One region of the Ciceribacter sp. RN22 genome, then DNA from elsewhere that is predicted to be linked to it. Evidence: predicted binding sites of a transcription regulator. Region 1 holds the regulator's gene; each other region holds the start of a gene.

Region 1 (7,555 bases):
TCTTCGCGCGCGGATCATAGTTCTTGTAGACGCGATGACCGAAGCCCATCAGGCGGAACGGGTCGTTCTTGTCCTTGGCACGGGCGATGAATTCCGGAATGCGATCGACGGAGCCGATTTCCTGCAGCATGTTGAGGGCTGCTTCGTTGGCGCCGCCGTGGGCCGGACCCCAGAGGCAGGCGATGCCGGCTGCGATGCAGGCGAACGGGTTGGCGCCCGACGAGCCGGCGAGACGGACGGTCGACGTCGAGGCGTTCTGCTCGTGATCGGCATGCAGGATGAAGATCCGGTCCATGGCGCGGGCGAGCACCGGGTCGACCTTGTAGTCGTCGCAGGGTACTGCGAAGCACATGTGCAGGAAGTTTGCCGCGTAGTCGAGGTTGTTCTTCGGGTAAACGAAGGGCTGCCCGACGTGGTACTTGTAGGCCATGGCGGCGATCGTCGGCATCTTGGCAATCATGCGCAGCGACGCGACCATGCGCTGGTGCGGATCGGTGATGTCCGTCGAGTCGTGATAGAAGGCCGAAAGTGCGCCGACGGTACCGACCATGACCGCCATCGGATGGGCGTCGCGGCGATAGCCGGAGAAGAACTTGCTCATCTGTTCGTGCACCATGGTGTGGTGCGTGACGCGGTAGTCGAAGTCCTTCTTCTGGGCCGCGGTCGGCAACTCGCCGTAGAGAAGCAGATAGCAGACTTCCAGGAAGTCACCTTTCTCGGCGAGCTGTTCGATCGGATAGCCGCGGTGCAGCAGGACGCCGGCATCGCCGTCGATATAGGTGATCTTGGATTCGCAGGACGCAGTCGAGGTGAAGCCCGGATCGTAGGTGAAGGAGCCGGTGTGCTTGTAGAGGGCCCCGATGTCGATGACACTCGGCCCGATGGTTCCTTCCTTCACCGGAAGGTCGACCTTCTTGTCGCCAAGTGCCAGTGCTGCGCTTTTTTCCGTCATGCTAATCCTCCGAAATTGGCGGTCCGGCGCCTTCGAAAAGGCGTCGCAGGTTAAGCGTCCCGAGTTAGCTATATGATCCAGACGTTAATGCCAAGCTAGCCAAAGGGCAAATTGTGCGATGCGAAATGCCAGCAACATATCGTGATTTCCGCGGCTCATTGTTGTGCCATCAGAGGGCGTTTTCGACTTTCGTCCGCTCGCTTTGATTGCTACTGTCGCATTGCGATGTCGGTACCGGGGTGCCGTCATCCGGTGTCCGATCGGGGCTGGAGCCGTCTTGGAAAAGATCGCGGAAGACCGCGCCGGGACCGGGGCAGGGGAAGGGCCGGCGATCGCTGTTGCCATCTCCCTCGACGCGGTGGTTATCGCGGAACCGCGCTCGGCTGGAGCACTCGTCGTCCGACAGGCGACGGGTCGGGAGAGCGTCGTTGCGCGCATTTTCCGTGCAGCCACGGCCATCTCGTCGTCGGGCCGCGCGGCGATCGGTCGCGAGGAGGCGTTCGGGCATATCTTCCTCTTCGTGCCCGTCGCGCTCGGGGTGGGCGCTGTCATCTGGTTTGCCTTACCTCTGACCTTGCCGATTGCAGCACCCATGCTTTTGTTGGCGGTCTCCACCGTCTTCGCGGTGCTGTCGCGCTTCGGCAGACCTGCTGCATATCGGACATGGTCGGCGCTGGCGCTCTGTGCCGCCGGAATGCTGCTTGCCGATGCCGAGGTCCGCAGGCTGCAGACGGTCATTCTCGACACACCGGTCACGACGCAGGTGACGGGACGGGTGCTCCGGCGGGAGGCGGGTGCGGGCGGCGACTGGCGCTATCTGGTGCGCGTCGAAGCGACGGCGGAGCCTGCGATCAGGCGAGCACCGGAAGAGGTCGTGCTCATGACCCGCGCCCGCCACGAGCCGTTTGCGCTCGGTGAGAGGCTGCATGGCAGAGCGCGGCTGTCGCCGCCTTCCGGCCCTGCCTTGCCCGGTCTCGATGACTTTTCGTTCGCCAGCTACTTTGGTGGCATCGGCGCAGTAGGCTACTTTCTTGGAGCGCCGACGCGTGCGGAGGGGGCGCCGGCGACCGGAGCCCGCGCATGGTGGGAGGCGGCCGAGCAGACGCTTCTTGTCGTCCGCGACGACATCACGCAGCGAATCAGGAGAACAGTTCCGGGCGACGCCGGCGGCTTTGCCGCCGCGATCCTCACCGGCGACCGGCGATCGATGTCGGCGGCGACGACGGAGGCGCTGCGCCTTTCGGGACTGGCGCACATCACAGCGATTTCCGGCCTCCACATGGCACTTGCCGCTGGCATTTTCTTTGTCGGCCTGCGCAAGCTGCTCAGCCTCTCGCCGGCAATCGCCCAGTCCTGGCCGATCAAGAAGATCGCTGCCATGGCCGCGCTGGCCGCTACCTTCCTCTACCTGATGATCTCCGGCTCGCAGGTCTCCGCTATCCGCGCTTTTCTGATGACGGCGATCATGCTGGTTGCCGTCCTGTTCGACCGCCCGGCGATCAGCCTGCGCAACCTCGCACTGGCGGCGATCGTCATTGTCGCCGTTTGGCCGTCACAGGTGCTCGGTGCGAGCTTCCAGATGTCGTTTGCCGCCACCGCAGGACTGATTGCCGGCTACGATGGCTGGCGACGGGGTGCAGCGCGGCAATCGCGCTACGCGCCGGACTTCCCCGGTCGGAAGATCCTTTCCTTCCTGTGGAATTTCGCGGCGGGCACCTTCGTGACGTCGCTGATCGGCGGACTGGCGACGGCGATCTTCGCCGTCGCCCATTTCCATCGACTGGCACCTTACGGTCTCGTCGCGAATCTCGCGGCAATGCCGATCATCTCCGTGGTGGTGATGCCGGCGGCGCTTGCGGCAATGCTGCTCATGCCGTTCGGCCTCGATACGCCCTTTCTAATTCTCGCTGGCGAGGGCCTCGAGATCGTCATCGTGATCGCGACCACGGTTGCGAGCTGGAGCGAGGGGACATCCTTCGGCCGGTTCGGGGACTGGTTTCTGCCGCTCGCCTCCACGGGGCTCCTGCTGCTCACCCTGCTGCATACGCGGCTGCGCTGGATCGGTGCGGCAGTGCTTGCCGCGGTGATCGGGCTTGCGATCCTCCTGCCGGCGGAAGACACCGCCGACCTCATCGTCTCGGAGGACGGACGGCTGGCGGGGCTGCCCGCTGTCGACGGCAGGACGATTGCGACCAACCGCAGCAAGCCGGCGGACTTCCTCTTCTCCCAATGGCAGCACGCGCTTGCGCGTCCCGATCATCTCGGCCCGCTCCGCAGCGCAGACGATCCTGTCACCGAAGTCCGGGCGACCGGAACGGACCGGTTTTCCGCAGGACAGATCCGGACCGTTCGCGAGACGATGCGGCGGCAGTTCGAAGCGGCGATCCCCGGCCGCTTCCGCTGCACCGGAAAGTCCTGGTGTATCGCACGGCTTGAGAAAGGATGGCGCGTCGCGACGGTCGAGGATCAGGCACTTCTCGGCGTCGCATGTGACGTCGCCGACCTCGTGATTACGCCGCGTCGTCCACCCTTCGGCGTCTGCCGCTCCGGCGCGAGGATGATCGATGCCGAAGCGCTACGGCGCATGGGCGCAACCGAGTTCTATCTTGGAAATTACGACGATCGGGACATCCGCCAGCGCACGGCGTTCACCACTCTCGACAGGCCGTGGCAGCGGCATCGCCTTTACGATTGGCGAACCGGCAGCTTCGCCGACGAACAGCCCGCGAAGCGCGCTCCCATGGCACAGGTCAGTGATAGCGGCGGATGAGACCGACGAGCTTGCCCTGGATCTTGACACGATCGGGGCCGAAGATGCGGGTTTCGTATGCCGGGTTCGCAGCCTCGAGCGCGATCGAATCGCCCCGGCGGCGGAAGCGCTTCAGCGTCGCCTCTTCGTCATCCACGAGTGCCACGACGATGTCGCCGGGCGTTGCGTTGCTGGCGTTGCGGATGATGACCGTGTCGCCGTCGAGAATGCCGGCCTCGATCATCGAATCACCCTTGACCTCGAGCGCATAGTGCTCGCCTGAACCGAGCATCTCTGCCGGAATGGTGATTTCGTGGGTGTTGTGCTGGATCGCCGAGATCGGCACGCCGGCCGCGATGCGGCCCATGACGGGGACGGCGACGGAACTCGAGCGCTCCTCTGCAGGCGGCTTGGCGGCAGGCGCCGGCTGTCCCTTGCCGAGGCTTCCCTCGATCACGCTCGGCGAGAAACCCCGCCGCGGCTGCAGGCTGGAGGAATAGGCTTCCGGCAGCTTGATCACCTCCAGCGCCCGGGCCCGGTTCGGCAGACGCCGAATGAAGCCACGCTCCTCGAGCGCCGTGATGAGGCGGTGGATGCCGGATTTCGAGGCGAGGTCGAGCGCGTCCTTCATTTCGTCGAACGACGGCGGCACGCCCGATTCCTTCATCCGCTCGTGAATGAAGAGAAGCAGTTCCTGTTGCTTGCGCGTCAGCATGATCCAGAGCCCCGTCGTATGAAACAAATCCAGAACATACACTATCTGTTCCATATGTGTTCCGCAAGTACTTAAATATTGGTAAGCAATTGGAGCTCCGGCGCATTTTTCCCGTGCATCCACCCGTTCCGGGCTGCTGCCGGGCGGGGGCTGGTTCGCCTTGCAAAGGGAAGGCAAATCGCGCACATCAAACGTGACCGACAAGGAGGGAGCGGAATGTCCACTGCCATCGAGGCGCCGCGTGGCGTCGATCACATCGTCTTGCCCGTGCACGGGCTGAAGGCTGCGCGCGAGCGGCTCGGCGTGCTCGGCTTCACGGTCGCCGCCGATGCGCTGCATCCCTTCGGCACCGAGAACGCCTGCGTCTTTTTCTCCGACAAGACCTATCTGGAGCCACTCGCCGTGGCGAGCCGGGAGGCGTGCGAAGAGGCCGCCCGCAAAGGCAACGTCTTCGTCGCCCGCGACCGCGCCTTCCGCTTCCGCATGTCGGACGGCGAGGGACTGTCGGGAATAGCGGTTGCCTCGACGGATGCGGCCGCGGACCATGCGATCTATACCGAGCACGGCCTCTCCGCGGGCGAAATCCTGCACTTTTCGCGGCCCTTGAGGTTGCCGGATGGCACCGAGGCGACGGCCTCGTTCAGGCTTGCCTTCGCCGCGGACCTGCGCGCGCCCGATTTTCTCCTCTTCTCCTGCGAACGGGTCAATCCACTGCCGGCGGATCGTGCGGCGCTCGAACGCCACGACAATGGCGTGACGGGCGTCTCGGCGGTCGTGCTGACGGAGGAAAACCCCTCCGACTTCCAGGAGGTGCTGGAAACCGTCTTCCACCAGCGAGAGATCGAGGCGCATTCCTTCGGTCTCGTCGTCCCTTCGGCAAACGCGAAGATCGAGGTGCTGACACCTGCCGGTCTCACCGGCTATTTCGGGCTCGACGCCCCGAATGCCGGGCGTGGGCTCATGGGGGCGGCGATCGTCTTTCGGACAGTCGATATCGGCGTGACAGAACGCTTGCTGGCTGCTAATGGCGTTCGCCATGCACGCAAGGATGGTCGCCTGATCGTGCCGCGTGAAGCGGGGCAGGGCGCGCATTTCGTATTCGAGGAAGTTTGATGAGCAATCCGACCAATTCCGAAGTCGTCGTCGGCGAAGGTGCCGCCAAGGTCGTCTTCTCCAATTCCAAGCGCTTCTCGCTGATCGCCGGTCCTTGCCAGATGGAAAGCCGCGATCATGCCTTCATGATGGCCGGTGCGACCAAGGAGATCTGTGACAAGCTCGGCATCGGGCTCGTCTACAAGTCGTCCTTCGACAAGGCCAACCGCACGTCCTTGTCCGGCAAGCGGGGCATCGGCCTCGAAAAGGCGATGGAAGTCTTCGTCGATCTCAAGAAGGAATTCGGCTTTCCGGTGCTGACCGACATCCACACCGAGGAGCAATGCGCGATCGTCGCCCCTGTCGTCGACGTTCTGCAGATCCCGGCCTTCCTCTGCCGCCAGACCGATCTTCTGGTCGCTGCCGCGAAGACCGGTCGGGTCATCAACGTCAAGAAAGGCCAGTTCCTCGCCCCATGGGACATGAAGAACGTGCTCGCCAAGATCACCGAAAGCGGCAATCCGAACGTGCTTTTGTGCGAGCGTGGCGCTTCCTTCGGATACAATACCCTGGTCTCGGATTTTCGCTCGCTGCCGATCATGGCGGCGATGGGCGCGCCCGTGGTGTTCGACGCCACCCACTCGGTGCAGCAGCCCGGCGGGCAGGGCGGTTCGACCGGCGGGCAGCGGGAATTCGTGGAGACGCTGGCGCGTGCCGCGGTTGCCGTCGGCGTTGCCGGCCTCTTCATCGAGACCCATGAGGATCCGGATAATGCCCCGTCTGACGGCCCGAACATGGTGCCGCTGAACGACATGCCGCGACTCCTCGAAAAACTGCTCGCCTTCGACGCGGTCGCCAAGGGCGCCTGATTCCGCAAGGCATTGTCTATATAGAGCGCCGGCCCCGGTGGAGCCGGCGCTTTTTGTTGCCGCCTCCTCTTTCCGGCCGCCGGGCCGGCGATGTCACACTGCGTGCATTGTATTTTTCCCGTCTTCGATTAAGACAGGCGCCATCCTCAATCCCACCCAGCACCAGGGAGGCGCTCATGACTGCAATCACCGACATCATCGGCCGCGAAATTTTGGACAGCCGCGGCAATCCGACCGTCGAGGTCGACGTCTATCTGGAAGACGGCAGCATGGGCCGTGCAGCCGTTCCGTCGGGCGCCTCGACCGGCGCGCATGAGGCGGTCGAACTGCGTGACGGCGGCAGCCGCTATCTCGGCAAGGGCGTCGAGCGCGCCGTCGAGGCCGTCAACACCGAGATCTTCGACGCGGTCGGCGGGCTGGATGCGGAAAACCAGATCCAGATCGACAAGGTGATGATCGAGCTCGACGGTACGCCGAACAAGTCGCGCCTCGGCGCCAACGCCATCCTCGGCGTTTCGCTCGCCGTCGCCAAGGCCGCCGCGGAAGCTTCCGGCCTGCCGCTCTATCGCTATGTCGGCGGTCCGAACGCCCATGTGCTGCCGGTCCCGATGATGAACATCATCAACGGCGGCGCCCATGCCGACAACCCGATCGACTTCCAGGAATTCATGATCATGCCGGTCGGCGCCGAAACGATGCGCGATGCCGTCCGCATGGGCTCGGAAGTCTTCCATACGCTGAAGAAGGAACTGGCCGCCCAGGGGCACAACACCAATGTCGGCGACGAAGGCGGTTTCGCGCCGGGCCTCGAAAGCGCGCCGGCCGCCCTCGACTTCATCGTGAAGTCGATCGAGAAGGCAGGCTATCGTCCGGGCGAGGACATGTATCTTGCGCTCGACTGCGCCTCGACCGAGTTCTTCAAGGACGGCAAGTACGTGCTCGAAGGCGAGGGCCGCACGCTCGAGCCGGAAGCCATGGCGGAATACCTCGCCGAACTCGCCGCCAAGTATCCGATCATCTCGATCGAGGACGGCATGGCCGAAGACGACTGGGATGGCTGGAAGGTCCTGACCGACAAGATCGGTTCCAAGTGCCAGCTCGTCGGCGACGACCTTTTCGTCACCAATTCCTCGCGTCTGCGCGATGGCATCCGCATGGGCGTCGCGAACTCGATCCTC
Region 2 (7,555 bases), 990 kb from region 1:
CGGGCGACCGGCATTGCCTTGCGGCTCTGCTCCAAAAAAGCCATTCTGTGCGTGAATCGTCTCGACGGATGACAGTTTTCGGCCGGATCGTTCCGGCTATCTTTGTTGAAAGGCTCGTTCATGCGGCAAAGTCTTGCCCTTCGTCTCATTTCCGGGACCGCCGTTGCGCTCCTGCTGTCGCTGTCGCCCGGTATGGTCGCGAACGCGCAGACGGAACCCGCTCCCGCTGCCGAGGGGGAGACATTCGATCCCGGTATCGTCGACACCTTCTCCGGCGCGTTCCTCGCGGGTCGGGTGGCCGACGCGGAACGGGACTATGACGTCGCCATCCCGCTCTACAAGAAGGCCCTGGCGCTCGCTCCCGGCGACGTCGAGATCCGTGAACGGCTGATGATCGCGCTGTTCATGAACGGCGATTTCGACGAGGGCGTGAAATTCGCCAACGACCTGAAGAACGACGTTGCCGTCGAACGGGTGACGACGGTCGCCCGCGGCCTCGACGCGATCCGCAGCCGCGAATTCACCACCGCGGAAAAAATCCTGAAATACCAGGGTCCGAACGATCTGGACCGGCTGATGAATTCGCTTCTGGTCGCCTGGACGAAGGTCGGCGCCGGCGAGGGCAAGAAGGCGCTCGCCATGGTGGAAGGCCTCGAAGGCCCCGACTGGTACGGCATCTTCAAGCGCTACAATGCCGGCGTGATCGCGCTCCTGACCGGGGATACCGACGCCGCGCGGCGCAACCTCAACGAGGCGGTGACCGACCGCGAGGGTGGTGCCACCGCGCCCGACACCTTCGTCCGGGCGGTCATGTCGCTCGCGGCACTCGAAGCCAAGCAGGGCAACAAGCAGAAGGCGCTCGACGCGATCGCCGCCGGTGACGCTCTCGTCGGGAATTTCGCGCCCTTCAAGGCGCTGCGCGACCATATCTCCAAGGGAGAGCCCATCGAACCGGTGGTGACGAACGCCACCGAAGGTGCGGCTGGCGTTCTCTTTTCGATCGGCGGCGCACTGAACCGCGACGGCGCCGAGGAGACGGTGACGCTTTACCTGCAGCTCGCGCATGCGCTGGAGCCGAAGAGCGCCGACACGCTGATCCTGCTCGGCGGCCTCGCCGAAAAGCTCGAACGGCCGGAACGGGCGATCGGCTTTTACCGCCAGGTCCCGGAAACCTCGCCGATGCGGCGGATCTCCGAACTGCAGCTCGGCCTGACGCTCGCCGAGACCGGCAAGGTGGACGAGGCACGCAAGCACTTGAAGTCGCTGATCGATTCCGATCCGAGCGACATCCGCAGCTATCTCGCCTACGGCAGCGTGCTTTCCGAAGCGAAGGACTACGCCGCCATGGCCGACAACTACGACAAGGCGGTCGCGGCAATCGGCCCGAAGCCGAGCCGCGGCGACTGGTCGGTCTTCTTCCAGCGCGGCATCGCCTATGAGCGGCTGAAACAGTGGGAGAAGGCGGAGCCCAATTTCCGCAAGGCGCTCGAGCTCAACCCCGACCAGCCGCAGGTGCTCAACTATCTCGGCTATTCCTGGGTCGACATGAACCGCAATCTCGGCGAAGGCCTCGAGATGATCCGCAAGGCGGTCGAACTCAGGCCCGACGACGGCTACATCGTCGACTCGCTCGGCTGGGCCTATTTCCGCATGAGCCGGTTCGACGAAGCGGTGACCGAGCTGGAGCGGGCGGCCGAACTGAAGGCCGGGGACGCGACGATCAACGATCATCTCGGCGACGCCTACTGGCGCGTCGGGCGCAAGCTCGAAGCCACCTACCAGTGGAAGCGGGCGCTCGCCTCCAATCCGGAAAAGGACCAGATCGCCAAGATCCAGGCGAAGATCGACAAGGGCTTGCCGCCCCTCGCCGAGGACGCGGCGAAGGCAGCCCCGGAAGCCGATCCCGAACCGCCGCGGACGGAAACCGACAAGAAGTCGTAATCCATGCCGTCCGCCGGACCTGTGATCTCCGCCGGAATCGTCGAAAAGGCCCCGGCCAAGATCAACCTCGCGCTGCACGTCACCGGGCGGCGCGATGACGGCTACCACCTGCTCGACAGCATCGTGACCTTTGTCGAAGCGGGCGACCGGCTGACCTTTGCCGCCGCAAGCGAGGATAGTCTTGCGCTCTCCGGCCGCTTCGGCGCGACGCTTGCGGCCGATCCGAAAGGAACAGGCGACAATCTCGTCACGAAGGCGCGCGACCTCCTGCGAGAGGCGTTGCGGGCCCGCGGCCTGGAAACGCCCCCCGTCGAAATCGCGCTCGAAAAGAACCTGCCGATCGCTTCCGGCATCGGCGGCGGCTCGGCCGACGCAGCGGCGACGCTGCGCGGCCTTCTCCGGCTGTGGGATGCGGAGCTGCCCGCGGACGAACTGGCGACGATCGCGCTGCGTCTCGGGGCGGACGTTCCGATGTGCCTGAAGTCGCGGCCGCTTCGCGCGGGCGGCGTCGGCGAGGAGATCACGCCCCTTTCCCACATGCCGTCCTTCGCAATGGTGCTCGCCAATCCGCTGAAAGCGGTCTCGACGCCGGAGGTCTTCCGCCGGCTCGACAGGAGGGACAATCCGCCGATTTCCTCGCCGCCGCAGGTCGCGGACCGCGAAGCGTGGATCGCGTGGCTCTCCACGCTCCGCAATGATCTCGAAGCGCCGGCGCGCGCCCTTATTCCTGAGATCGGCACGCTTTGCGACATGCTCGCGGAGAGTGGCGCCGACCTCGTCCGGATGTCCGGCTCGGGGGCAACCTGCTTCGGCCTCTACGGCGATTATGCCGCGGCCGAAGCCGCCGTCCGCCACCTTTCGCAGCGGCAGCCGCACTGGTATTTTGAGGCAACCAGAACCGTTGCAGGAGACAGCCCATGAACCGGATCGACGAGACGCGCCCCTTCATCCCCGTCGGGATCGCGGTCCTCACGGTTTCGGATACGCGCACGCTGGCCGATGACAAGTCGGGCGACACCCTCGTTTCGCGGATCACCGAGGCCGGCCACCGGCTGGTCGACCGGGCAATCGTTCCGGACGACCGCGACCGTATCTACAACCAGGTGCAGGCCTGGACGCTGTCGCAGGAGATCGACGTCGTCATCACCACGGGCGGAACCGGCTTCACCGGCCGCGACGTGACACCGGAGGCGCTGGAGCCGCTGTTCGAGAAGCGGATGGACGGCTTCTCCGAGGTCTTCCACCGGCTCTCCTACGACAAGATCGGCACCTCGACCATCCAGTCGCGGGCGACCGGCGGCGTTGCCAACGCCACCTATGTCTTCGTGCTGCCCGGTTCGCCCGGCGCCTGCAAGGATGCCTGGGACGGCATCCTGAAATGGCAGCTCGACTACCGCCATATGCCCTGCAATTTCGTGGAAATCATGCCGCGGCTCGACGAACACCTGCGTCGCGGCTGAGCCGACCGGCCCTCGCCCGACCGCCTTTTCCGCTCACGCCGTCGGGCGCCGGTTCTGCCTTGCGACCCAGGACGGCACGAGTTCGCTCGACAGCCGCTGCGCCTTCCGGCCGCGGGCGATATGGTCGAGATCGCCTCCGGCGGTGGCCGCCGCGAGCGCCTCGCCCTTGGTCATCAGCAGACCCTGCTCCAGGGGCGGGCGACGGCCGATCCGCTTCAAGAACGGCCGGCGGTGAAGACGCGACGCCGAGAACTGCGCCGGCTTGCGCGACGAGGCGACATATTCGCAGATCTCCTCGATCCAGCCGTTCTGCGGCCGCGCACCCGGCTCGACCAGCAGAATCCAGTCGCCGCGGGCGGCATTCAGAATCTCCGCCATGCTCCACTGCCTATAAAACCGGCAACCCGCCGCCTCCGCCAATCGCGCCGTTCCGTCGCTCGAACCATGGTCGAGTACGACCACATCGCTGACGAGCCCGTCGATCGCGCCCGCGACGAGTACGGCAAGCGTCTGCGCAAGCTCCGGTTCCTGGTCCCGGCATTCCATAATGACAGTCAACATGGCATGACATTATCGCCTTGCACAAAATATTGCCACTGTGACATTTCGCATTTTTGTTCTTGTATTGTTCTCCTTTTCGCGCTAGGAATCTATTCATCGAATGGGGCGCGGCCCCGTCTGGAGCCTACAATGAACGAACTGTCTCTTGTGGCGCAGGCTGCCTTCCAGCCTGCCAATACGGCGGATATTGCCGATGCTCTGGTGAACGCCTCGGGCCTTCGGGTCGACATCCAGCGGCGGCGTGGCCGCGGCGCGGGCATGAACCCCGGCGGCAGGTTCGAGCCGACCGAGCGGGTCGCCTACGACGACGGCTGGACGACGCTGGAGGACATGCCGCCGTTCCGGACGGAAGTGCAGGTGGAAAAGCCGCGCACGGCGATCACCCGCAACGAATCCCCCGACATTCCCTTCGATCGTTCGGTGAACCCCTATCGCGGCTGCGAGCATGGGTGCATCTACTGCTTCGCACGTCCGACCCACGCCTATATGGGGCTCTCGGCGGGTCTGGATTTCGAAAGCAAGCTCTTTGCCAAGCCGGACGCCCCGCGACTCCTGGAACGGGAACTCGCCAAGCCCGGCTACAAGCCGCGGACGATCGCGATCGGCACCAATACCGATCCCTACCAGCCGATCGAGCGCGAATGGCGCATCATGCGACAGGTTCTCGAAGTCTTGCAGAAGGCGAATCATCCGGTCGTGATCGTCACCAAGTCGGCGCTGATCACCCGCGACATCGACATCCTCGCGGCGATGGCGGAGAAAGGGCTGGCGAAGGTGGCGATTTCGGTGACGACCCTCGACCGAAAGCTCGCGCGTTCCATGGAGCCGCGCGCTTCCACGCCGACGCGACGGCTTGAGGCGATCCGCAAGCTCTCGGAAGCCGGTATTCCGACGGCCGTGATGATGGCGCCGGTGATCCCCGCGCTCAACGACCACGAGATCGAGCGGGTGCTCGATTCCGGCAAGGCCGCGGGGGCGAGCGAGGCAAACTACGTGCTGCTCCGCCTGCCCCTTGAGGTAAGCCCCCTCTTCCGCGACTGGCTGCTGCAGAACTATCCCGACCGCTACCGGCACGTGATGTCGCTGATCCGCTCGATGCGCGGCGGCAAGGACTACGACGCCGAGTTCGGCAAGCGGATGAAGGGCGCCGGCCCCTATGCCTGGCAGATCAGCCGGCGCTTCGAGATGGCGACGAAACGGCTGGGGCTCGGACGTCGCAGTATGCAGCTGCGCGACGACCTCTTCGTGCCGCCGAACGGCAGCGGCGTGCAGCTCTCGCTGCTCTGAGACGATGTCCGGCGTGGCGGGAGACCTTCTCGCCGTGCCCTGCCCCGGACGACGCCGCCTCCGCGTCGCCTGGGGCCAGCCATTTGCTTTCCGGCGCGGGTTGCCCCCTATCCCCACGCGCCGGATAAGTCCCCGGAGCCGCACCGGATACGGGACCTAGTGTCCCTTATCCGGGCCGGGGACTTGCAGGAAGTCGGGTCGGCGTGCGATCAGTGCCGCCATGAAGCGTCGCACGCCGCCCGATTCTCCAGGCCTTTTCGCCGACCTGCCAGCCGGACCTGATTTCGAGCTGGAGCGGCTCGCCGTCCGCGAGGGCTATTCCGGCATTGCCGGCACCGACGAGGCGGGCCGCGGACCTTTGGCCGGGCCGGTTGTCGCGGCGGCGGTGATTCTCGACCCTGACAACATTCCGTCCGGTCTCAACGATTCGAAGAAGCTGACCGCCACGCAGCGCGAAGCCCTGTTCGATACGATCCTCGCCTGTGCGACGGTCTCCATCGCCTCGTCCTGTTCGCGTCACATCGACAGCCGCGACATCCGCAAAGCGAGCCTCGACGCGATGCGGCGGGCCGTCGCGGGGCTCGCGCTGCCGGCCGGCTTCGTGCTCACCGACGGCCGTGACGTGCCGGAGGGGCTTTCCTGCCGGGGCAAGGCCGTCGTCAAGGGCGATGCGCGTTCGTTCTCGATTGCCGCCGCCTCGATCGTCGCCAAGGTCACGCGCGACCGCATGATGGCGCGCGCTGCGGGCGTGTTTCCCCATTACGGCTTCGAGGCACATGCCGGTTACGGCACGGAAAAGCACCGTATGGCGATCGCGCTCCACGGCCCCTGCCGTCTGCACCGGATGAGCTTCCGGCCGTTCCGCGTCGACGGCGACGAGGAAACGGAACTCGATGCCGAGATCGCTCTCTGAGCTCGGGGCGCGGCCGGAGCCACGATGCCGTCCTTCAAATTTCGCGCATGAAAAAAGCCGGGACTGAGCCCGGCTTTCTCGATGTCGTATTCGAGTGCCTTACTGAAGGCGGGCCTTGACCTCGCCCACGGCGCCCTTGATCAGGTCGTCCTGGACGGCGGCGTCGACCTTCTTGACGAGGATCGTCTCGGCCGCGGCAACCGCGAGATCGACGGCGGCGGCGCGGACGGCGTTGATCGCATCCGTTTCAGCCTGCTTGATCTTCTGTTCGGAGAGCGCATTGCGGCGCGCCACGAACTCCTCGGTCTTCTGCTTGGCCTCCGCGGTCAGCATGGCGGCCTCGCGCTCGGCGGCGGCAACGATGCTTGCGGCTTCCGCTTCCGCTTCCTTGCGCTTGCGCTGGTATTCGGCCAGCACGTGCTGGGCCTCCTCGCGCAGGCGCTTGGCTTCGGCGAGTTCGCCGCGGATCTTGTCGGCGCGTTCGTCGAGCGACTTGGCGACCATGCCCGGCACCTTGAGATAGATGATCAGGGCAAAGAACAGGACGAGGCCGACGAAGGCGAAGAATGTTGCGTCGAATTGCATGGGATCAGCCCTCCTGCTTGCCGGTGAGCGATGCAACGGCCGACTTGACCTCGGTCTTGGTGACCTTGGCACCGATCAGCTTTTCGACGATGGCGGTCACGGTCTCGCCTGCGATGGCGTCGACTTCGGCGAAGGCTTTCGCCTTGATGTCGGAGATCCGGGCTTCTGCGGCCGCGACCTTGCCGGCGAGTTCCGCCTCGATGGCGGTCCGTTCGGCATCGGCCTTGGCCTTGGCGGCATCACGAGCTTCGGATGCGATCTGTCCGGCTTTTGCCTTCGCAGCGCTGAGCTCCCGTTCGTAGGTCTCGATCGCCGCATCGGCTTCGGACTTCAGGCGGGCAGCCTCGTCAAGGTCCTGGGCGATCCGGTCGTGCCGGTTTTCCAGGATGCCGCCGACGCGCGGCACGATGACCTTCTGCATGAGCATGTAGAAAAGGCCGAACGTGATCACCAGCCACAGAAGCTGTGACGGATAGGTGGTCTGGTCGAATGGCGGGAAAACGCCGCCGCCGTGGCCCGCTTCGGAGGGGACGCCAGTCTCCGTGTGGAGTTCGCCCGTCTGAGGGGCGCCGCCGGTCTCCGTGTGGGTCTGGCCCTCTGCCGGAGCTTCCTCGGCATAGGCGGGGGTCACAAACATGCTCACCTCCAGGTGTACTACGAATGCGAAGGATCACGGCCGCCGCATGGCGTGCCGTGATCCCGAACCTCTGCCGATATCAGACGGCGAACAGGAGGAGGAGAGCGATGAGCAGCGAGAAGATGCCCAGAGCTTCCGTAACGGCGAAGCCGAATACCAGACGGCCGAACT
Region 3 (7,555 bases), 1.1 Mb from region 1:
CTGGATCAGCCCTTGCCGGTGCAGTACCTCCATTACCTCGGAAACCTTCTCCACGGAGACCTCGGACCGAGCTTCGTCTACCGCGATTTCACGGTCGGAGAGCTGATCGCCAAGAGCCTGCCATACTCGCTGATCCTCGGCTCCTGGGCGCTCGCCGTCGGTGTCACGGGCGGCATCATCCTCGGAAGCTTTGCCGCGATCCGGCAGAATTCGGCATTCGATCATCTCGTCATGAGCTTTGCCAATATCGGCATTACCGTGCCGAGCTTCGTCGTCGCGCCCATTCTTTCGCTGGTCTTCGCCGTCATCCTGCGCATGGCGCCGGCAGGCGGCTGGGGAGACGGCGGGTTCAACAATCTGGTCCTGCCGGTCATCGCGCTGGCCCTGCCGCAGGTCGGGATCTTCGCCCGCCTGACCCGCGGGTCGATGATTGAGATGCTGCGGGCCGACCACATCCGCACGGTGCGCGCCTATGGTCTTCCCCAGCGCAGCATCATCGTCGTGCATGCGCTGCGCGGCGCACTGATGCCGGTCATCTCCTATTTCGGCCCCACCGCCGCGGCCGTGCTGACCGGCTCCGTCGTCGTCGAGACGGTGTTCTCGCTGCCCGGCGTCGGACGTTATTTCGTCCTCGGCGCTCTCAACCGCGACTACACGCTGGTCATGGGAACGGTCGTCCTTATCTCCGTCTTCATCGTGGTCTTCAACCTGATCGTCGACATCCTCTACGCGCTGCTAGATCCGAGGGTCCGCTATGAGTGAACCACAAATCCAAACCGGACCCGGCGCAATCTCCCTCGAAACGGATGCCCGGGAAGGCCTCAGCCTCTGGAAGCTGGCCCGCATCCGCTTCCGCCGGAACACCGCCGCCATGCTCTCGCTCGGCTACCTGCTGTTGATCGTCGTCTTCAGCTTCGGCGGGCCGGTCTTCTGGCCGCATCGCTACGACGCGGTCTTCACGAGCTATGTCGCCGTGCCGCCCTCGCTCTCGCCGTACCCGCACGAGGCGACGCTGCAAGAGGTCATGACGAAGGCCGTCGAGCGCGCCCGCGTCAGCCTGAACGCCTTCGACGTCTCGGGCTCCGCCTACACCGCCACGATCTCCTCCGACAAGCCGATCGACGAGCGCGTCCTGCGCTATCTCGACCGGCCGGACGAGTTCGACGGCGCCGCACTCCAGGAGACGCAGAACGACGGCAAGACGCTCGTCGTCACCGGCCGGGTCAACGGGCAGTATTTCCCCTTCGGGACCGACCGCAACGGCCGCGACCTCCTGCCCCGCGTGATGCTGGGCGGTCAGGTCTCGATCGTCGTCGGCCTGCTCGCGACCTTCGTGTCGCTGGTCATCGGCGTCACCTACGGCGCGACCTCCGGCTTCATCGGCGGGCGTATCGACAACGTCATGATGCGGTTCGTCGAGATCCTCTACTCGTTGCCGTTCATGTTCTTCGTGATCATGCTGGTGGTGTTCTTCGGTCGCCACTTTGTGCTGATCTTTGCGGCGATCGGCGCCATCGAGTGGCTGGACATGGCCCGCATCGTGCGGGGCCAGACCTTGTCCCTCAAACGACGCGAATTCGTCGAAGCGGCCCGCGCCATGGGGCTATCCAACTGGCAGATCATCCGCCGTCACGTCATCCCGAACACGATCGGTCCCGTGGTGGTCTTCGTCACGGTACTCGTGCCCAAGGTGATCCTGCTCGAGAGCTTCCTCTCCTTCCTCGGGCTCGGGGTGCAGGAGCCGATGACCTCGTGGGGCACGCTGATCGCCGAAGGCACCGCCAGCATGCAATCCGCATCATGGCTGCTGGTTTTCCCCGCGATCTTCTTCGTAAGCACGCTGTTCGCGCTCAATTTCGTCGGCGACGGCCTGCGCGACGCGCTCGATCCCAAGGACCGCTGACGATGACAAAGACAGATATGCTGCTTCAAATACGCGACATGCGGGTCTGGTTCGACACGCCGCTCGGCAAGGTCGAGGCGGTCAAGGGCATCAGCCTCGACGTCAAGCGCGGCGAGACGCTGGCGATCGTCGGCGAGTCCGGCTCCGGCAAGAGCCAGACCATGATGGCGATGATGGGACTGCTCGCCGCCAACGGCTCTGCGTCCGGTTCGGCGAAGCTCGACGGTGCCGAAATTCTCGGACTGCCGCTGAAAGGGCTGAATCACGTCCGCGGCGAGCGCGTGACCATGATCTTCCAGGAGCCGATGACCTCGCTCGATCCGCTCTACAAGATCGGCTACCAGCTCGCCGAGCCGATGATCCACCACAAGGGTCTCTCGGCGAAGGAGGCACGGGCGAAGGCAATCGAGCTGCTGAAGCTCGTCAAGATCCCCGACCCCGAGCGCCGGATCGATTCCTACCCGTACGAGCTGTCCGGCGGCCAGCGCCAGCGCGTGATGATCGCCATGGCGCTCGCCAACGATCCGGAGCTCCTGATCGCCGACGAACCGACCACCGCGCTCGACGTCACCATCCAGGCGCAGATCCTCGACCTGATGCGCGAGCTGAAGGAGCGGATCGGTCTCTCGATCATCTTCATATCGCACGATCTCAACGTCGTGCGGCGCTTCGCCGACCGCGTCGCAGTGATGAAGCTCGGCGAAGTGGTCGAACAGGGGCCCGTCGAGGCAATCTTCTCGAACCCCCAGCACGACTATACGAAAATGCTGCTCGCCGCCGAGCCGACCGGCCGCAAGGAGCCGGTGCCTGCCGATTCTCCGAGGCTGCTCGAGGGCCGGAACGTCGCCGTGACGTTCACCGCCGGCGGCGGGTTCCTCGGGCGAAGAAAACTGGAAGTGAAGGCGGTTCGCGACGTCAGCATCACGCTGCGCAAGGGACAGACGATCGGGATTGTTGGGGAATCCGGCTCAGGCAAGTCCACTCTCGGGCGCGCCCTGCTCCGTCTCTTCGACAGCGACGGCCGGGTCATCTTCGACGGCCAGGACATCTCGAAGGCAAGCCCGCAGCAGATGCGTGCGCTGCGCCGCCAGATGCAGCTCGTCTTCCAGGATCCGTTCGGCTCGCTCTCGCCGCGCATGACCGCCGGCCAGATCGTGACCGAGGGCCTGCTCGTCCACGAGCCGCAGATCAGCCGTGCCGAGCGCGACCGGATCGCCATTCAGGCGTTCAGGGACGTCGGCCTCGACCCGGCTTCGCGCAACCGCTATCCGCACGAGTTTTCGGGCGGCCAGCGCCAGCGCATCGCCATCGCGCGCGCCATGGTGCTGAAACCGAAGGTACTGGTGCTCGACGAGCCGACGTCTGCACTCGACCGGTCGGTGCAGAAGCAGATCATCGAACTGCTACGCGATCTGCAGCAGAAGCACGGTCTCTCCTATCTCTTCATCAGCCACGATCTCGCGGTCGTGCGGGCGCTCTCCGACTATATCGTCGTGATGAAGAACGGCGTGATCGTCGAGGAAGGCGAAACTGCAGCCATCTTCGACGCGCCACAGCAGGCCTATACGAAGGAGCTCATGGCGGCGGCCTTCTGAGGGGCCTGACTGCGATACTGAGGGGCTCAAGGCCGGCAATCCGTCACCCGCCACGACCTGGCGGGTGACGCCCCTTCCCATCTGCCGCAAGTCGAGCTATGTTCTCAATTCGTTCTCTGCGCGTGCCTCTCGTACAGCGCATTGAACGATGACGAGGAAATGCGGCGGCAAGGTCAACTCACCATAGTCACGGACGCTCCGGGCATGTCCCGGCGCGTGTGCGGTGTTGCTCTCTCCGCCACGCCCGGTGACATGCCGCTGCGTGTCTCGGCGCATGAGGGGACTGAGTTTCTGATGAGCCTTGCCTATCTGGAGAAGCTGAACGACCGCCAGCGTGCCGCGGTCGAGCATGGTGTCGGCGCGTCCGGCGGCGGATTGCCCGAACCGCTCCTCATCATCGCCGGCGCAGGATCGGGCAAGACCAACACACTCGCCCATCGCGTCGCCCACCTGATCGTCAACGGCGCCGATCCCCGCCGCATTCTCCTCATGACCTTCTCCCGCCGCGCCGCATCGGAAATGGCCCGCCGCGTCGAGCGCATCTGCCGCCAGGTGCTCGGCGACAAGGCCGCTGTCATGACCGATGCGCTCGCCTGGGCCGGTACCTTCCACGGCATCGGCGCCCGTCTTCTCCGCATCCATGCGGACCAGATCGGCCTTGCCGAGGATTTCACCATCCATGATCGCGAGGACAGCGCCGACCTCATCAATCTCGTGCGTCACGAGCTCGGCTTCTCGAAGACCGAGAGCCGCTTCCCGACCAAGGGCACATGTCTCTCGATCTATTCCCGGGTGGTGAATTCGGAGACCTCGATCACCGAGGTGCTGAAGGCGCATTACCCCTGGGTCGCCGGCTGGGAGGAGGAGCTGAAGCAGCTCTTTGCGGCTTACGTCGAGGCCAAGCAGGCGCAGAACGTGCTCGATTACGACGACCTCCTGCTCTACTGGGCGCAGATGGTGAGCGAGCCGGAGCTTGCCGACGAGATCGCCGGCCGCTTCGACCATGTGCTCGTCGACGAATACCAGGACACCAACCGCCTGCAGGCGGCGATCCTGCTGGCGCTGAGACCCGGCGGGCACGGGCTGACGGTCGTCGGCGACGACGCCCAGTCGATCTATTCCTTCCGCGCCGCGACGGTGCGCAACATCCTCGATTTCCCGGAGGCCTTCTCGCCGCCGGCCCATGTCGTCACGCTCGACCGCAACTATCGTTCGACGCAGCCGATCCTCGCGGCGGCGAACGCGGTCATCGGCGAGGCGCGCGAGCGCTTCACCAAGAACCTCTGGAGCGACCGGGAGTCCGAGGAGCGTCCGGCGCTGGTGACCGTCCGGGACGAGGCCGATCAGGCCCGCCACATCGTCGAGCAGGTGCTCGAAAACCGCGAGCGCGGCATCGCGTTGAAGCAGCAGGCCGTGCTCTTCCGCTCGTCGAACCACAGCAGCTCGCTCGAAGTCGAGCTCACCCGCTCGAACATCCCCTTCGTCAAGTTCGGCGGCCTCAAGTTCCTCGACAGCGCCCATGTGAAGGACATGCTGGCGGTGCTGCGCTTCGCCCAGAACCCGCGCGACCGGGTCGCGGGCTTCCGCCTGCTGCAGCTCCTGCCGGGGATCGGTCCGCAGACCGCGGGTCGCATCCTCGACACGATCGCCGCCGATCCCGAGCCGCTGGTGACGCTCGCCGAAATCCCCGCGCCCCCGAAATCGGGCGCGGACTGGCCGGCCTTCCTCGACCTGCTGCTCGGCCTGCGCAAGGCGGGGTCCGGCTGGCCGAACGAAATCAGCGCGGCGCGCGCCTGGTACGAACCGCATCTCGACCGCATCCACGAGGATGCCGAGACCCGCAAGGCCGACCTGCTGCAGCTCGAGCAGATCGCGGCCGGCTATGCCAATCGCGAGCGCTTCCTCACCGAGCTCACCCTCGATCCGCCGGACGCCACCAGCGACCAGGCGGGCGTGCCGCTCCTCGATGAGGACTATCTGATCCTCTCGACCATCCATTCGGCCAAGGGGCAGGAATGGCGCTCGGTCTTCATGCTGAACGTCGTCGACGGCTGCATTCCCTCCGATCTCGGCGTTGGCACGACTGCGGAGATCGAGGAGGAACGCCGGCTCCTCTATGTCGGCATGACGCGCGCCCGCGACAGCCTGACGCTCGTCACGCCGCAGCGCTTCTTCACCTACGGGCAGAATGCGCAGGGCGACCGCCATGTCTACGCCTCGCGCACCCGTTTCATCCCTGCACCGATGCTCGGCCTCTTCGAGGCGAAGAGCTGGCCGATCGCGCCGACTGCCGCCGGCGAACGCAGCACGCGGCAGGTCCGCGTCGACGTCGGCGCCCGCATGCGGGCGATGTGGCAGTAGGGGGCAGCGGGACGCTGAGGTTGCGCCTGTCTCTGGTCTTCGGCACGTCATTCCTCCTGGCGCATTCACCTGAGCTCAAGTCACCTCGAACGTCCGGGCCGGCTGCGATCGTTCGAGTCGGCCCATTGCATTGTCAACGTCTCTATTTTTCGATGACAGAACGGAAACCTTCGAGCGCCTGCTTTTCTCAAGAATTCGCGCGCTACGGGAGTGTCCGCATCGTCTCCCAGAACAATGACGCCAAAGCCTATGAAGAGGCTGCCTTGGCATAATCACGCTCGCCCGAGTCCGCGGTCAACGCTCACAGCTCTCTGAGCTGCCTGTGGATCATGGCATTTGCCAACCTTCCACTGTTGATGGCCTCTACCAGACGCTCCCTGGACGCAAGTTCTGTGAGTACAGGCAATGCCACGTCCCCGATTAGCGCTGTGATAGCCTCCCGACGCTCGTGAGCTGAGAGTGACTCGTTTTCCAGATCGAATACGGCTTCGACTTCTTCATTATGCGCCGATACGATCGCAGGCAATCTGAAACGTACGTGACACAGGTGTTCTTTTATTTCGCCGCCACCACCAAGGGACTTAACATAAATGCCAAAGTTTACGTAGAATTTGGTGCTATATTGCGATTTTTGTAAATTTACGATCAATACGACGTCGGCATAATCACGATGCCATGTGGCTGATTTCTTTTTGAACCCTGTAGCCGAAAGGGGAATATCCATCGCCCCTTCAATCAATTCTCGAGCTGCCATCGTTCGCAAAAGTTCCACTCCAGCGGTTGAGCCCCGCCCGTATCCCGCGAAACCAGGACGGCGCGGAAATCGGCTATATCCTCGTCCAGCGGGAAGCTGGCTGTGCCGTTCTAAGCAATTCGCCCTGCGGCGGCGGTTCAGGATCGGCGCGCACTACGGCAAAGTGCGGAGCACCGTTTCTCGCGAATATCAATCCCCCCGCTGCCCTGAAAACCTTCTCAACACTCCGACGACATTGCCGGCAAAGACGGCCTCTGGCAGGCTGCCCGAATACTGCCGTGGCCTGGTGAAATAGCCAAAAGATCCCGCCTCACGACCTCAGGTCAGACGGTTCTGCCTAACCCCGATGACGATCCGTCCCGGCTCATTCGTGCTATCGGCCCGGATGCTCAGCTGCGTCTCGCGGCTTGGAACCGGAGCTTCCAGAAGAACCGTGCCAAGCACCGTCCTGACAAGCAGCCTGAGGCTGTCGGTCCGCAGCATGCCGTCGAACACAAGTTCCATGCTCGGGTCCGCGCGGTCACAGTCGTCGATAACAATCTCGGTCTCACCATCGTCTTCCGCCCTGCATCCGACTGCGATGCAGGAGCCGGTCGATACGACGAGCGAGCCGTTCATGGAGACGGGGATATCACCGCCAGCCAAGTCTTCGACAAGCACGACCGAACTTGGCGGAGCAATTCGCACCGATATCATTATTCCCCCGCATGCCTTCGCCGTGACCAGCCCACACGGCATGGTAGCAGCGGCAGGACCGATCTGTACAGCCCTTACGCCGGCTTGCCCACCGACAAATCAGCGGACTGCCAGACCCAAAACAACAGTACCCACGGCAGCAGGCCCGCCCCGATCGCGATACCACTTACCGCCGTGGCGGCCGCGCGGCGAGGGCCTCCGCCGAAAGCCAAGGATCATGCCGCGGGCGGCGCGCGGCAAGAGACC

Evidence for each region. The regulator LexA, encoded in region 1, represses DNA repair genes until DNA is damaged. The targets are predictions, from matches to a motif close to TGTTCNNNNTGTGTTCNG.
Region 2: NHF53_RS04000 (PA0069 family radical SAM protein) is a predicted target of LexA. The motif match lies at 4,017-4,034, and genes of this name have one in related genera.
Region 3: NHF53_RS03300 (ATP-dependent helicase) is a predicted target of LexA. The motif match lies at 3,598-3,615, and genes of this name have one in related genera.

Annotation. Positions count from the first base shown of each region.
Region 1 covers NZ_JAMXLD010000001.1:1,802,599-1,810,153, forward strand. The annotation lists gene gltA (citrate synthase) at 1-952, opposite strand, end outside; gene NHF53_RS08985 (ComEC/Rec2 family competence protein) at 1,230-3,722, shown strand; gene lexA (transcriptional repressor LexA) at 3,703-4,416, opposite strand; gene NHF53_RS08995 (VOC family protein) at 4,633-5,529, shown strand; gene kdsA (3-deoxy-8-phosphooctulonate synthase) at 5,529-6,377, shown strand; gene eno (phosphopyruvate hydratase) at 6,554-7,555, shown strand, end outside.
Region 2 covers NZ_JAMXLD010000001.1:812,424-819,978, reverse strand. The annotation lists gene NHF53_RS04020 (tetratricopeptide repeat protein) at 121-1,941, shown strand; gene NHF53_RS04015 (4-(cytidine 5'-diphospho)-2-C-methyl-D-erythritol kinase) at 1,945-2,862, shown strand; gene moaB (molybdenum cofactor biosynthesis protein B) at 2,859-3,401, shown strand; gene NHF53_RS04005 (glycosyl transferase) at 3,435-3,962, opposite strand; gene NHF53_RS04000 (PA0069 family radical SAM protein) at 4,092-5,249, shown strand; gene NHF53_RS03995 (ribonuclease HII) at 5,470-6,162, shown strand; gene NHF53_RS03990 (F0F1 ATP synthase subunit B) at 6,262-6,747, opposite strand; gene NHF53_RS03985 (F0F1 ATP synthase subunit B) at 6,752-7,384, opposite strand; gene NHF53_RS03980 (F0F1 ATP synthase subunit C) at 7,464-7,555, opposite strand, start outside.
Region 3 covers NZ_JAMXLD010000001.1:666,982-674,536, reverse strand. The annotation lists gene oppB (oligopeptide ABC transporter permease OppB) at 1-762, shown strand, start outside; gene NHF53_RS03310 (ABC transporter permease) at 755-1,903, shown strand; gene NHF53_RS03305 (ABC transporter ATP-binding protein) at 1,906-3,498, shown strand; gene NHF53_RS03300 (ATP-dependent helicase) at 3,793-5,859, shown strand; gene NHF53_RS03295 (DUF4304 domain-containing protein) at 6,161-6,613, opposite strand; gene NHF53_RS03290 (hypothetical protein) at 6,932-7,273, opposite strand.